Regions from separate parts of the Croceibacterium sp. TMG7-5b_MA50 genome, predicted to be linked through region 1. Evidence: riboswitches for the same ligand, from Rfam matches in the RefSeq annotation. Region 1 holds a riboswitch; the other holds the start of a gene.
What was found. A riboswitch is a leader RNA that binds a small molecule or an ion and turns the genes downstream of it on or off. The one in region 1 is predicted to bind cobalamin.
Positions count from the first base shown of each region.

Region 2: it holds a riboswitch for cobalamin, as region 1 does, so the genes downstream of both, V5740_RS06315 (DUF1852 domain-containing protein) here and V5740_RS05690 (TonB-dependent receptor) in region 1, are expected to answer to the same signal.

Region 1 is NZ_CP156082.1:1,140,624-1,148,366, reverse strand. Features, by position in the region: gene V5740_RS05705 (pirin family protein) at 1-910, opposite strand, end outside; gene V5740_RS05700 (formylglycine-generating enzyme family protein) at 1,023-1,946, opposite strand; gene cobO (cob(I)yrinic acid a,c-diamide adenosyltransferase) at 2,106-2,726, shown strand; cobalamin riboswitch at 2,750-2,948, shown strand; gene V5740_RS05690 (TonB-dependent receptor) at 3,067-4,911, shown strand; gene V5740_RS05685 (ABC transporter substrate-binding protein) at 4,859-5,728, shown strand; gene V5740_RS05680 (iron ABC transporter permease) at 5,725-6,693, shown strand; gene V5740_RS05675 (ABC transporter ATP-binding protein) at 6,684-7,433, shown strand; gene V5740_RS05670 (homocysteine S-methyltransferase family protein) at 7,465-7,743, shown strand, end outside.
Region 2 is NZ_CP156082.1:1,285,643-1,293,385, forward strand. Features, by position in the region: gene V5740_RS06300 (rhodanese-related sulfurtransferase) at 1-256, shown strand, start outside; gene V5740_RS06305 (glutathione S-transferase) at 249-857, shown strand; gene V5740_RS06310 (methionine synthase) at 899-1,927, opposite strand; gene V5740_RS06315 (DUF1852 domain-containing protein) at 1,955-2,938, opposite strand; cobalamin riboswitch at 3,064-3,288, opposite strand; gene V5740_RS06320 (sulfatase-like hydrolase/transferase) at 3,592-5,469, opposite strand; gene V5740_RS06325 (glycoside hydrolase family 2 TIM barrel-domain containing protein) at 5,531-7,743, opposite strand, start outside.

The DNA.
Region 1 (7,743 bases):
GGACGGGCTTCGGTTCGTCGGGCAGGGGAATGAATTCGTGTTCCTGCGGCACGTCGGCGAACCGGCGCGCGCGCCAATCCTCCTTCGCCTGCTCAATACGGTCGGCCCGGCTTGAGACGAAGTTCCAGTAAATGTGGCGCTTCTCGGGGAAGGGTTCCCCGCCGATCAGCATCAGCCGCGCACCGCGCGCGCTGGCCAGGACGATCTCTGCGCCGGGCTTGAACACGATCAGCTCCCCGGCGGCGAAGCCGCCATCCTGCCCCTCGGCCGTGACCTCGCCTTCCACCAGGTAGACCGCGCGTTCCACATGCTCCGCCGTAAGTCGATAGCGGGCGCCAGGGGCAAGCACTATGTCGGCATAGACCATGTCGGACAGGGTACCGACCGGGGACACGAGCCCGTCATGGCTGCCGGCGATTAGCGTCAGGCGCATGCCGGCATCCTCCACCACAGGGATCGCGTCGGCGGCGTAGTGGTCGAAGGCGGGCGCGGTCTCCTCCAGCGCGGCGGGCAGGGCGACCCAGGCCTGCAGCCCGAACAATCCGCCACCGGCCGCGCGCACCTCCGACCCGGTGCGTTCGGAATGAACGATGCCGCGGCCGGCGGTCATCCAGTTGACTTCGCCCGGGCGGATCGACTGGACCGAACCGACGCTGTCGCGGTGCAGGATCTCGCCATCCAGCAGATAGGTGACCGTCGCGAGGCCGATATGTGGGTGCGGGCGCACGTCCAGCCCTTCGCCCGAACGGAACGCGGCCGGGCCCATCTGGTCATAGAAGATGAAGGGGCCGACCATGCGGCGATGTGCACTGGGCAGCGCGCGGCGCACGGTGAACCCATCTCCCAGATCACGTAGCGGGGGCAGTATGACCGCGTCGACCCCGTCGACGGTACTGGTGCGGAGCGTCATGTCTTTCTCCAACGCAAGGATACTGGCGGGATGTTGGCGCAGCACGGTCGTGCAGGAAAGGCGGATAAACCTGCCTGATCCGTTCGAGAGACTGGAAAAGCCATGGTAACGGTCAGACCGTTATGGCGCAGCGAAATCCAATATGGGTGGTGGCGCTGTCGACCGTTTGGGGGTGTCGCGCCGCTGGCCGGTAACGTTGGCAGTAATTGGGGGCGCAAAGGTGCGATCCGCCCTTCAGCACCTTGCGCCCGATCTTCATTGCCGGCATCGCAGGGTCGTAGCTGTCGCGCTTGCGCCCACCGCGCGGGTTCGGGATCGCGCAACAGGATGCCGCCTTGCCGGCCCTCGCCGGAGCTGTACCGCTCGGCAGGGCGTACCAGTCGCTGGTCCATTCCCAGACATTTCCGATCATGTCGAACAGGCCATAGCCATTCGCCGGATAGGTCCCGACGGGAGAGGTCCGCTCATAACCGTCGAGCTGCTGGTTGGAGAAGGGAAACAGGCCCTGCCAGTAATTCGCCAGCATCGCGCCGCCGGGCGCAAGCTCATCTCCCCAGGCGTAATCGGTATCCGCGCCGCCACGCGCCGCGAACTCCCATTCGGCCTCCGTCGGCAGGCGCTTGCCTGCCCAGGTCGCGAAAGCCACCGCATCTTCATAGGAAACGTGAACAACCGGGTGATCACCCAGCCCGTCGATTGTGCTGTCGGGGCCCAGCGGATGGCGCCAGTCGGCACCGGCGCGGAAATGCCACCATTGGTTGAAATCAGCGAGGTCAACAGGGGAGCGGGTCTTCTCGAATACCAGCGATCCTGCGATCGCCAGCGCGGGGTCCAAACCTGGATAGTCGGCCGGATCGGGGATGCGCTCAACCTCCGTGACATAGCCGGTGGCGGCGACAAACGCGGTGAAGGCGGCGTTCGTGACCGGCACCGCGTCGATCAGGAAGCTGTCCACCCGCACTGGGCGAACCGGCGCCTCTTCCGGATAGAAGCGGTCCGAACCCATCTGGAACCGGCCGCCTTCGATATGGATCATGTCTGATCCGCGCGCGGATGCAGCCGTGGCCATCCAGCTTCTACCTTTCGTTTGTCAAACCGATGCGGTCGGTCTCCTGTAACCCATGGTCGGACGCAGGGCGAGGTTCGGCGTCAGTTCCGCCTTGTCGTGTGTCGATGGCCGGACCAGAAGCGCTGCATGTCCGATCCCTCGCAACACGTCGACCATTCCCGCCACAATGCCCGCATGAAGCGGATGAAGGTGGCTCGTGACAAGCTGCAGGCCCGTCGCACGGCGGAACGCGGGCTGCTGATTGTTCATACCGGCAACGGCAAGGGCAAGTCTTCGGCTGCGTTCGGCATGGCGATCCGGTCAATCGGCTGGGGCATGCGCGTCGCAATCCTGCAATTTGTGAAAGGTACGTGGGAGACGGGGGAACGCAATTTCTTCGCCGCGATGCCGCTTGATCTCGTCAGCTTCGAGAGCATGGGGGAGGGGTTCACCTGGGACACGCAGGATCGGGCGAAGGACATTGCAGCCGCCCGGCGCGGGTGGGAACGGGCGAAGGACCTGATCGCCGACCCGGAGATCGACTTCGTGATCCTGGACGAACTCAACATCGTGCTGGCCGACGATACTTTGCCGTCGGCGGAGGTGCTGGCGTTCCTGCGCGAGCGGCCTTTGGCCAAGCATATCTGCATCACCGGCCGCGGCGCGCGGGCGGAACTGGCCGAGATGGCCGACCTCGTGACAGAGTTCGGAGAGGTGAAGCACCCGTTCAATGCCGGCTTCAACGCGCAGAAGGGTGTGGAATATTGACGCAGCCGGCGAGCGGCGCTTAAGGCCCCTAGCGTGCGAACGGTTCCCCGGAAGCGGGGATGAAAAGGGAAGTCGGGACCGGCCATGGGCCGAAGCCCGCGCTGCCCCCGCAACTGTGATCGGGGAATTTCGCCCGCAATGGCCACTGGATCTCGATCCGGGAAGGCCGGGCGACATGGTGATCCGAGAGCCAGGAGACCTGCCGGGCGCAGTCGATCCATCGTGCGGACGGGGTGTGCCGCGCGGACGAGGCCGAAATCCTCGAGAGGCGACAGGGCGTTTGGCCTTCGTACGCGCATGTTGTGGCGCGGCGGTGGCCCTTGATGGATTGGGCTTGTCAATGAAGGTTTCTTATCTGCTGGCCGCAGCGCCGGCGGTGCTGGCCGTGTCTCCCGCGGGGGCGCAGGAGCGGGGAGGCGACATCATCGTCACCGCCATTGGCGCACCACAGGATGCCTCCACGACCGGCCAGGCGGTGACGGTGATCGACCGCGACATGATCGAGCAACGGCAGACCATCGCGATCAGCGACCTGCTGGCGACCACGCCGGGAGTTACCGTGACGCGTAATGGCGGCTTGGGCACGTTGACCAGCCTTCGCATACGCGGCGGGGAAGGCGACCAGACGTTGGTGCTGATCGATGGGGTTCGGGTCAACGATCCGGCGGCGCCGGGCGGCGGGTTCGACTTCGCCAGTCTGCTGGCCACCAATGTCGAACGGGTGGAGGTGCTGCGCGGGCCGAACTCCGTCCCGTGGGGCAGCCAGGCGATCGGCGGCGTGGTCAACATCATGACCAAGGCCCCGTCCGAAGGTCTGCAGGCACGCGGCAATGTCGAATATGGCAGCATGGATACGCTGTTCGCCAGCAGCGGCGTATCCGGTAGCAGCGGCATCGTGTCGGGCGCACTGACCGGCGGGTATTTGCGCACTGACGGCATCTCTGCATTCGACGGCGGCGCGGAGCGGGACGGGTATCGGCAATATGGCGCCAGCGCGCGGGGCGAGGTGGCGTTCACGCCCGACCTGGGGCTGGACCTGCGCGGTTTTTGGGCGGACAGCCGGACCGATCTGGATGGCTTCCCCGCGCCTGCCTTCGCCTTCGCCGACACGGATGAATACTCCACCGCCGAGGAGCTGTACGGCTATGCTGGCCTACACGCCGACATTCTGGACGGGCGCTGGCGCAATACGATCGCATTCCAAATTGCCAACGTGGATCGCGACAATTACGACCGGGATGCAGGGGCGGAGCCGCTGTTCCTGACGCGCGGACGGTCGGAACGCTACACCTACAAGGGCGACATCGACGCGATGGACCGTGTGCGGTTGATCGTCGGCGCGGAGCATGAGGATACGCGCTTCAGCGATGGCGTGCAGGGCTTCAGCCGAGGCACCACCAGCGTGTGGGCGGAGGCGATCACGACGCCTCTGAACCCGCTGACCATTACCGGTGCGATCCGGCATGACGATGACGACGCATTCGGCGGTCGCACCACCTTCGGCGCGAATGCTGCGCTTGCGGTAAGGGCGGGAACGGTGCTGCGAGGCTCCTACGCCGAAGGGTTCAAGGCGCCGACCCTGTACCAGTTGTATGCCCCCTTCTACGGCACGGCCAGCCTGCGGCCGGAGACCGCGGAAAGCTGGGACGTTGGCGTCGAGCAGCGCCTGCTGGGCGATGCCCTGCTGGCGAGCGCGACCTGGTTCCACCGCGATACGGTGAACCAGATCGATTTCGATCCGCTCACCTTCACCTACTCCAACATCGCCCGCACGCACGCCAACGGGTTAGAGATCGGGCTGGTGGCCCGCCCGGTCGAGGGATTGACCCTCGCTGGGTCGTACAGCCTGATCGATACGGAGAACCGCAGCGTCGGGTTCGAGGGCAACCAGCTGGCCCGACGCCCACGCCACAGCGGCAGCGTTTCGGCCGATTACCGCTTCGCCTTCGGCTTGTCGCTTGGGGGCACGGTGCAACTAGTCGGCGACAGCTTTGACAATGCGGCGAACACCGCGCGGCTGGATGGCTACACGCTGGTTGCTGTCCGGGCGGAGATGCCGGTGGCGGAGCGCTGGTCGATTTACGGCCGGGTCGAGAACGCCTTTGACGAGGAATACCAGGTCGTCCGCGGCTATGGCACTATCGGGCGTGCCGTTCATGGCGGCGTGCGCCTGCGGTTCGACTAAGGCGATGCGCCGGCTGCTGCCCCTGCTCCTGTTGCTGCTGGCCGGGTGTGCCCCGGCGGGCGAGCAGCGGCAGGGTGGCATCGTGTCGCTGAACCCGTGTTCGGACCAGTTGCTGCTGGCGCTGGTGCCGGCCGGGCGGATTGCGGCGATCAGTCACTACTCGCAACAGGCCGGCGCCACCTCCGTGCCGCTGGACGTCGCCCGCGGGCTGCGTAGCACGGGCGGCACGGCGGAGGAGGTGATCGCGCTGGCGCCCAGGCTGGTGGTCGCGACCAGCTACACGCCCCCTGCCACTCGCGCCGCCTTCGCCAAGGCTGGTCTGCGGGTGCTCTATCTCGACAGCCCCACGACCATCGCCGCCAGCAAGGCGCAGGTTGCCGAACTGGCGCACGCGATCGGCGCGGAGGCGCGCGGCGCGGCGATCAATGCCCGGATTGACCACGCGGTGGCGGGGGCGCGATGGAGTGGTGCGGCGGTTCCGGCGCTGCTCTATATATCGGGCGATCTGGCAAACGGGGCCGGCACCTTGCTGCACGAGATGATGCAGGTGGCAGGCTTCAGGAACGCGGCGGCGGATTACGGGCTGGCAATGACCGGGTCGCTGCCGGTGGAGATAATACTGACCGATCCCCCCGCCGTGATCCTCAGCCCCGATAGGGGCGGGCGGACAGCGGCGCTCCGCCGACGACTGCTGGAGCGGACTGACGCGGACACCCGAGAGGTCACGTTTCCGCGCGAACTCGTGAATTGCGGCGGGCCGACGATACCGGCGGCACTGGCCCGGCTTGCGGCGGTGCGACGACAGGTGGCGCCATGAGGCGCGTGACGCTGCTGATCTTGCTGGTTGTCATGGTGTTCGCGCTGTTCTTCGCCTCGCTGTCTGTGGGCAAGGCAGTCGTGCCACTGTCCGCTTGGTGGGCGGGCGACGCACGCTGGTCTATCATCGCAGAGTTGCGAGTACCACGCGCCGCACTGGCGACCTTGCTAGGCGCGTCGCTGGGTCTGTCGGGCGCGGTGATGCAAGGATGGCTGCGCAACCCGCTGGCTGACCCTGGCGTGCTCGGCACGTCGAGCGCCGCTGCACTGGGGGCCGTCGCGGCGATCGTACTGGGCGGGGCGAGCCAATGGGGTATTTTCGCTGCGGCGATGCTTTCGGCGGGTGGCGGGCTGGCGCTGCTGGCGGCGCTGACGTGGCGGGCGGAGACGCCTGCGGCCTTCGTGCTGGCGGGTACGGTGCTGGCCAGCCTGGGAGCCGCATTGACGGTGTTCCTGATCTCCATTGCGCCCAACCCCTATGTCGTGGCGGCGGCGATCGACTGGCTGATGGGCGCGCTGACCGATCGCGGCGCGGAAGACCTCGCTCATGCCGCGCCGTTCATGCTGGCCGGCTGTGCGCTGCTGCTGACGACTGGGCGCAGCCTGGATGCGCTAACGTTGGGGACGGATGCGGCGCGCTCCCTCGGCATCAGCCTGTCGCGGTTGCAGGCGCTGGTGATCGCCGGGGCGGGCCTGTGCGTCGGCGCCGGAGTGGCGGCCACAGGCGTGGTCGGCTTCGTCGGGCTGGTCGTGCCGCACATGCTGCGACCGCTGGCCGGTGCACGGCCGGGCGCGCTGCTGTTGCCAAGTGCGCTGGGCGGGGCGGCGCTGGTGCTGGCGGCGGACATCCTGTGCCGCCTGGCGCCGGGCGCGGGCGAGGTGCGGCTGGGCGTGGCCATGGCGCTGATCGGAGCGCCGTACTTTCTGGTGCTGCTGCTGGGCGAGCGGGGCCGGTCATGGGGCTGAGCATCGAGAACCTGCAGGTGGTGTTGAGCCGGCGGCACGTGCTGCGCGGCGTGACCACCAGCTTCAAGCCCGGCCGCGTGATCGCGGTGCTGGGAGCCAACGGCGCGGGTAAGTCCACCTTGCTGCGTGCCTGCGCCGCGCTGCTGCCGGTCAGCGGTGGCCACGTCTTGCTGGACGGCCGCAACGTGGCGGCGCTGCCGCCGAGGGAACGGGCACGCGCGATCGGCTACCTGCCGCAGGATGCCGCCGTGCACTGGAACATGCTGGTGCGCGAGCTGGTGCAACTGGGCCGCCTGCCGCATGGCGACATCGATCCGCAGACGATCGAGGCGGCGCTGACCGCCACTGATACGGCGCTGCTGGCCGACCGGCCAGTCCGCTCCCTCTCCGGTGGGGAACGCGCGCGAGTGCTGCTGGCCCGGGTGTTGGCGGGAGAACCCGCCTGGCTGCTGGCGGACGAGCCGTTGGCGAGCCTCGACCCGCTGCACCAGTTGGAAACCTTAAAGATGTTGCGGGCAACGGCGGGGCGGGGCGTGGGGGTGGTGCTGGTGCTGCACGATCTGACGCTGGCCGCCCGCGTCGCCGATGACGTCTTGCTGCTGAAGGATGGTGCCGAACTGGCCAACGGCCCGGCAGGCGAGGTGCTGACGGCGGCGAACATAGCGGCAGCCTACGGTGTTGACGTGACGATCCTGGCGCAGCCTGACGGGCCGGTGATCGTGCCTCAGGGCCCGGCTTGAATATATAAGCAATCACTTATATGCGCCCCGGATGGCCAATCTCCAGTTCGCCCCGCCGGGTGCCCGCGAGGCGTTGATCGCCGCCGCGCAGGATCGCATCCTCATCACCGATGGCGCTTTCGGCACCGAGATCCAGAATTGGAAGCTGAGCGAGGCGGATTATGCTGGCACGCTGGCGCTGGGCCACGATCAGAAGGGCAACAACGACATCCTGGCGCTGACCAAGCCGGAGGTGCCCGAAAGCATCCACCGCGCCTATTTCGCGGCAGGGGCCGACATCGCGGAGACGAATACCTTCTCCGCCAACCGC
Region 2 (7,743 bases), 150 kb from region 1:
GGTGGCGATCGGCCATGGCCTGGCGCAAGGCACGTTCGAACTTTGCCACGCATGCCGCCGTCCGGTGGACGCGCAGGATCACGCATCCCCCCACTTTGAAGCAGGAGTGAGCTGTCCCGCCTGCTTCCCTGAACGAAGCGATGCGCAGCGCGCCTCTTACCGGGAACGTCAACGGCAGGAGACGCTGGCTGCAGCGCATGGTCGTTCCCATGTCGGTGCTACCCGGATTGCGGGGCAAGACAGCCAGGATGGCTGATCTCATCCTCTACAGCTTCCGCCGGTGCCCTTATGCGATGCGGGCAAGAATGGCGCTTGCGGTGAGCGGTACGCGCTACGAGTTGCGCGAGGTCAGGCTGCAGATGAAGCCGGACGCCATGTTGCTGGCCTCGCCAAAGGGCACCGTGCCGGTGCTCGTCCTGCCGGACGGCAGTGTCCTCGACGAGAGCCTCGACATCATGCGCTGGGCCTTGACGCGATGCGATCCCGAGGGTTGGCTGTCACGAGACGATGCCGCCCTGATCGCCAAGAACGACCAAGCCTTCAAACGGCATCTGGACCGCTACAAATATCCGGAACGGCACGACAGCAACCCACTCGAGCATCGCCGGAGCGGGTTGACGTTCCTGCGCGAGCTCGACGTCCGTCTTTCCGCGCAGAGCCAACTTTGCGGCCCTGCGCGGGGACTCACCGACGCCGCGATACTACCGTTTGTGCGGCAATTCGCTGCGGTCGACCGCGAATGGTTTGCCGCCCAGCCGCTAGCCCACCTTCAGGCCTGGTTGAAGGAGCATCTGGAGTCCGACCTCTTCAACACGGTGATGATGCGGACAGCCCCGTGGTCACCGGACGATGCGTAACATCGTCAGAACCGTAGGAGCGTGAAGATGTCGGTTACCGCCTAGCCTGCCAGTTCCTTGCGGATGAGCTGCGCGCCGGCCGCCAATGCCTTCAACTTGCCCCACGCGACGTCGCGCGACAGCGGCGCCATCCCGCAATTGGTGGCCGGATAGAGCTTATCGGCGTCGACGAAGCGCAGTGCATTGCGCAGCGTGTCGGCGACCTGCCCAGGCGTCTCGATCGTGTTCGTCGCAACGTCGATCGCGCCGACCATCACCTTCTTGCCACGGATCAGTTCGATCAGCTCCAACGGCACGCGCGAGTTCTGGCATTCGAGCGAGATGATATCGATCTTCGACTTCTGCAGATTGGGGAACGTCTGCTCATATTGCCGCCATTCGGAGCCGAGCGTCTTCTTCCAGTCGGTGTTGGCCTTGATGCCGTAGCCATAGCAGATGTGGACGGCGACCTCCGCCTTCAGCCCCTCGGCCGCGCGCTCCAGCGTGGCGATGCCCCAGTCGTTCGCTTCGTCAAAGAAGACATTGAACGCGGGTTCGTCGAACTGGATGATGTCGACCCCGGCGGCTTCCAGCTCGCGCGCTTCCTCGTTGAGGATGCCGGCAAACTCCCACGCCAGCTTCTCGCGGCTCCGATAATGCGCGTCGTACAGGGTGTCGATCATGGTCATGGGCCCGGGCAGCGTCCATTTGATCGGCTGGTCAGTCTGCGCACGCAGGAACCGGGCGTCATCGACGAACACCGACGTTGGCCGTGAGACGGCGCCAACGACCGTCGGCACGCTGGCGTCGTAGCGGTCGCGGATGCGCACCGTCTCGCGCTTCTGGAAGTCGACACCGTCCAGATGTTCGATGAAGGTCGTGACGAAGTGCTGGCGGGTCTGCTCGCCATCGCCAAGAATGTCGATGCCTGCCTGCCGCTGATCGTCGACCGCCAGTCGCAACGCATCCTGCTTGCCCGCGATCAGATCGTGGCCCGCCAGCTTCCAGGGCGACCACAGGCTTTCGGGCTGGGCGAGCCAGGATGGCTTGGGTAGGCTGCCCGCGGTCGTCGTCGGCAACAATGTCGTCATGATGCAAATACCTTCGTGTCGTGGCGTTCAGAGGCCGCAGGTCGCGGACCAGCGCTGGAGCGTGGGCCAATGCGGCTTGATGAAATGCTCTTCGGCGAACTTGCCCTGCTCTACGGCAAGGCGGCTGCGCTCCTCGCGATCGTAGACGATGCGGGTCAGCGAATAGTCCTGATACCTCAGGCTCGGCTGGTAATGTTCAGCCGCGACGGAGTTCGCGTTGTAGATCTCAGGACGGTAGATCTTCTGGAACGTCTCCATCGTCGCGATCGTGCTGGCGAGTTCAAGATTGGTATAGTCGCTGACCAGATCGCCGACATGGTAGAAGGCGAACGGCGCGACACTGTGCGGAGGCATGAAGTAGCGCACCTTCATGCCCATCTTCGCGAAATACTGATCGGTGGGCGAGCACTTGTTGTTGCGATACTCGACGCCGAGGATTGGATGGACGTTGGTCGTCCGGTGATAGACCTCCTTGCTCGATACGCTCAGGCAGATGACCGGGGGCTTGGGGAAATTGTCGCGGTAGGCGCTCGACGCGAGGAAATGCTTGAACAAGTTGCCGTGCAGATCGCCGAAGCCCTCCGGCGCGCCGCCGCCCCCGGCCTTCAGGTGATCGGGCAGGACGACGCTGAAGTCGTAATCGCGGACATAGGACGAGAAATTGTTACCGATCATGCCGTCGCTGCGCTCGCCACTGATCCGGTCGGTCACGGTCGTGTGCAGGATCTCAATCAGCGGAAACGCCTGGTCGTCGGCGCCGCATCCGATCGTGAGCGCGGCCGAGACGATCTTCAGCTCCAGCGTGTAACGATCGCCCTTGGGATTGTCCCAGTGCATCAGCGCGTTGAAGCGGTGATCGATCATCACCAGCGTGTTGCGCAAATTCGCCTGGCGGCTGGTCCCGCGCGCGAGATTGGCGAAATTGGTGGTGATGCGCGTGTTGTCGGCCGGACGATAATCCTCGTCGAAGGGGATACTGCTGATCGAGAATGTGAACCCGCTATTCGTCATGACTCACCCAGGCTTTGCGGGCGGGAAATCAGGCGAAAGCGCGCAAGGCGTGAACAGGCCCGGACGGCGGCAAGCCACGGACCGTCGCATCAAGCGCGATCCACCGGAGGAACCCCCGTCCGAGGAACGTTATGGCGTCGATCGGCAGGTCTCCTGGCTTGCGGGTCAACGCAGCGGCTCCGGCCTTCCCAGGATCCTTGCGGGAGCCCAGTGGCACGTCATGGAGCCGCCACTCACCGCTTACAGTTGCGGGGGCAGCGCCGGACTCTGCCCGTGAAGGACACCACCGGCTTCCCGTCTTAGCCCCATCACCATGCCTGGAATGGGGAACCTCGACAGGGCTGCTCAACACCATCGGGCAAGCGGTGTCAATAATAATATAAGGAAGTCTTTATACATTGATGCACGGCTGGTGGGGCGGGTCTACACCGGGCGACGGAGGTGCTGAATGCCGGGTCCTGATGCCCCGGATGTTAATGCCATCGGCGACGGATTGTGACCTTGAGATCGCGTCGAGGTTGGGTGGGCGGGCAACACGGACATGCTGGCGGTTCAGCGATTACGGCGGCAGCATGACGTTCGCATTGGCCATACCAACACTGCACCTGATCAGCCTGCGTCACCATCCTGCTTCCAGATCATGAGCCTGTGACTTACGCTCCGCCGGGGCCACGCAGGAAGACCATCGACGGAGTATAGGTTCCGTTCAGCACCGCCACCTGATAGGACGCGGCGCGGGCGAGATACGGGTTCTCGTCCTGCGCTGCCGCTTCCAGCGCCGGCAATGCCGGACGGGCAGCTTCGCCAAGGGCGTCCAGCGCGTTCAGCGCCATCAGCCGGGGCGGCATGGGCAAGGCCGGGTCGGCGGCGAGTTGCGGCAAACCGGCATCTATCGCGCCTGACACGCTCAGCGCCTCAGCCGCGGCAACCCTGACGGCGTGGGATGGATCACCTTCCGCCAATCGGATCAAATCGGCGTGCGATGCTTCTGGGTGCGCCTTCAGGATCGCCATCCCGGTCGCCGCCCAATATCGCATGATCGGGTTCGCATGGCGCAGGTTGGCGACAAACAGATCCATGCTGGCCTGATCGCCACGCGCCGCCGCGGCGGCGAGGACCATGATGTCCTTCAGTGGGTAAAGCTGCTCGTCGCGGCTCGGCCGAAGACCTTCGCCAATCTCGCCTTCGGGGATGAAGCCATTGTCGCGGATGGCCAGCATGTGTTCGTCCAGCTGGCTGCGGAACTGCGCGATGCGCGCGGCATGCGCCTGATCGTCGATCAGGTTGGTCACCTGATCCACATCCGCCACCCGATCGTACAACTCCTCGAACGGCTTGGTCTGGAAGAAGCGCGCCTGCACGTCATTCAGGCGCCCGGCGATGCGCTCCTCATCCCATGACTGGTAACTTTTCAGCATCCATTCGAAGGCGCCATGCGTGCCCCAGATGCGGTTGGGCGAGTAGTTGCGGATATAGCGGTAACGCCCATCGGTCACGGTACGGGTGAAGTCATACCGTTCGTCCATCCTGTTGCGCATGCCGAAGGCCACGCCGGCCGGGGTTGCGACATGATGACCCAGGAAGGCATTGCCGCGCATCTGCTGCGGCCGTTCGATGCCGGCGATCGACAGCAGGGTGGGCGCCAGGTCGATGAAGCTGACAGGCGTGGTCACCTCCGTTCCCATCGGGACCGGCGACAGATGCTGCCATTTGGGCGGAACATGGACGATCAGGGCGCATCGCAGCCCTTCGTCGTAGCAATATCGCTTGCTGCGCGGCAGCACGCCACCATTGTCCGAATAATAGAAGATGATCGTGTCGTCGGCGAGACCATCGGCCTCCAGTTCCGCCAGGCGCTGGCCGATCTCGGCATCCATGGCAGACACCAGGTTGTAATAACTGGCAAAGTCGCCGCGCACGGCTGGCGTATCGGGCAGATAGGCGGGCACGCGCACCTCATCCGGCGTGACCGCCCCCTGGGTGGGGCGGAACAGCCGCGATTCATGCGTCGTCATGGAGTTGAACACGGCCATGAACGGCTGCCCCGCGGGTCGATCCCGCCAATGCGCCGTCTTGCCGGACGCATCCCAGATGCGTTCAGGCGCGATGTCGCAATTGTAGTCCGTCTTTTCGTTATTGGTGCAATAATAGCCGGCGGATCGCAGATATTCGGGGTAGCTGCGCAGGTCCGACGACACCTCCGCCACCGCCCGCATATGATGCGCCGGGCCGCAGCTTTCCGCATGCACGCCGGTCAGGATGCTGAACCGCGACGGCGCGCAAACCGGCGCATTGGCGTAGGCGTTGCGGTACAGGACGCCGCGCTGGGCCAGCGCGTCCAGCACCGGGGTGCGGGCGACAGGATCGCCATAGGCGCCGATGAAGGGATTGTTGTCCTCGCTCGTCAGCCACAGGATGTTCGGCAAGGCTCGGCCGGTTGTGGCCCCTTGCGCCAGCGCCTGGCCGCCCGCCGCCATTGCGGCCAGTGTGCTGCCGGCCAGCGATCCCAGGGCCTTGCGTCTATTGATCATCGCTCTGTCCTCAAACTCATCTCTGTCACGGCACACCCGCGCCGACCATCCTGGCCACGCGTCAGAGCGGCCGGACGGCAATTGCCGACACCACCGCCTCGCCACCGCGCGGTTCGAATGCCAGGTCCAGCGTCCCGCCCCGGCTCTCGACTTCGAAGCTGCGTTCGACCGCCTTGCGCGGCGCGCCGGCCTCCTGCTGGGGGGCGAACGCGTCGATCACGACGGTGCCATTGGCCTTTACGGCGAAGCTGCGCCCGGTACCGCCTGCGGGATCGGGTTCGAACGTGGCTACTGTCACTGCCCAGCGCCCGTCAGGCAAAGGAATGCGGTAGCTGAAGCTGCCTTCGCGATAGCTCTGGAACAAGGCGGGGTTCTCGGTTCCGTCCACCGCAGGCGGAGGTGCGGCGGGCCTGCCGCCGCTCAACATCCTGCCGGTGCCGCCCGTGAAGAACGTGTCGGAGCCGTAGCGATCATCGCCAAAGGTCCGGCCCACCAGCGCCCCGGCATCGATGAACACGCCGCGCGCCGGATCGGGCGCGTTCCATTCAATACGGTCGGTAACCTGCTCGCCGGCAATGGTTGCGCTCGCCACCAGCACGTTCGCACCCGCCGCCAGTTGCACACCGCGCCACACGCAGATCCGGTCGGGGCAGGCCGCCTCGTCGATCGGCTTGCCGTTCAGCGAAAGTGCCACCCGATCCGCGTTAGAATAGGCGCGCACATCCACATTGGCGTAGGCACGGTCGGTATAGCGCCGGCCGGTCAGATGCAGCGTCGGTGTGTCGGCCCAGTTCGCCTTGAAGAGGTAGAACGCGTCCTTGCGCGTTTCCCGGTCATAGCTGACCAACCCCTTGGTGTTGATGTCGGTCGCGTCGCCTTCGTTGCGGGAAGTGGTGGCGAAATCGAACATGTTCCACACCCAGCTGCCCGACAGGTATGGCCGTTCGCTGATCGCCTTCCAGTTCCCTTCCAGCACCCAGCTCTGATATTCCTCCGGCTGGGGACGGCCATAGGCGTTGACCGGCCCACCCAGCGGATTGTCCGTATGCTGCGTCAGCGCGCCCCCCGCGCCATATTCGCTCAGCATGATCGGCTTGCCGGGATACTTGGCGCGGATATTGTCCAGCGCGGGGCCGAGCATCTCGGGTCGGCCGTAATACCAGCCGAAATAGCGGTTGAGGCCGACGATCTGCGGCAGATCGCTCAGCTTCTGCGCACCCTCCAGCGACAGCGGCGATGGGGTGTCTTCGCAGCAATCCGCGTAGACAGTCGGGCGTGATGGATCCTCCTGCCGGGCCAGCGCCTCGACATTGGCCAGCATGTCGCGCGATTGCGCCGGCGGCCCCTTCGCTCCCTTCGTCAGCGCCGCGATCGCGGCACCGATATCCACCTCGTTGCCCACCGACCAGGTGACGATGGAAGGGTGGTTATAGTTCTGGCGGATCAGCTCCACCAACTGCATGCGAGCGTTGGCGATCAGTTCCGGACTGGCGGGTCCACCATTGAGCGATGATTGGTGGACGAAAGGCAGTTCCGCCCACACTGCCATGCCGGTGCGATCGGCGGCATCGGCCCATTCCTGCGCATGCTGGTAATGCGCGTGGCGGACGGTGTTCGCGCCGATCTCCTCGATCATGGCGATGTCGCGGGCGTGGTCCTCGGCCGTCAGAGCCCAACCCTTGCCTTGCATGTCCTGATGGCGCGAGACGCCGCGCAGCGGAGTGGCGGTGCCATTCAGGATGAAGCCGCGATCGGCGTCGAAGGCGAAGCTGCGGATGCCGAGCGGCTGGACCTGGCGGTCAATCACACGATCCCCGTCGCGCAACTCGCTGACTACCGAATACAGGTATGGATCTGCCCGCCCCTGCCACAGCCGGGGCGACGGGACCTGCAAGGAACGGTCCTCACCCTGCGACTGGCCGGGCCCGAGCCGGAGGGCGGTACTGTCGGTCGCGACGCCCTTCCCCTCTGCATCAATAATCGAAGTCATTAGCGTCAGCGCGCGGCGGCGCGTGCCGCTGTTACGCAGCAACGTTCGCACGGAGATGGTGGCGCGATCCCCTTCGATCCCCGTGGTGTTGACGTAGACACCCGGACCGCCATGGTCAGACAGGTCGATATGGGCATCGCCGACCGACACCAGCCGCACGCCGCGATATATGCCGCCCTGCATGAAGAAGTCGCCGCCCAGCGGGATCACATGTTCGGTCCGGTTGCCCGGAGCGGGTGCGCTGTTGTCGGCACGCACAACGATCAGGTTCTCGCCTGACCGGA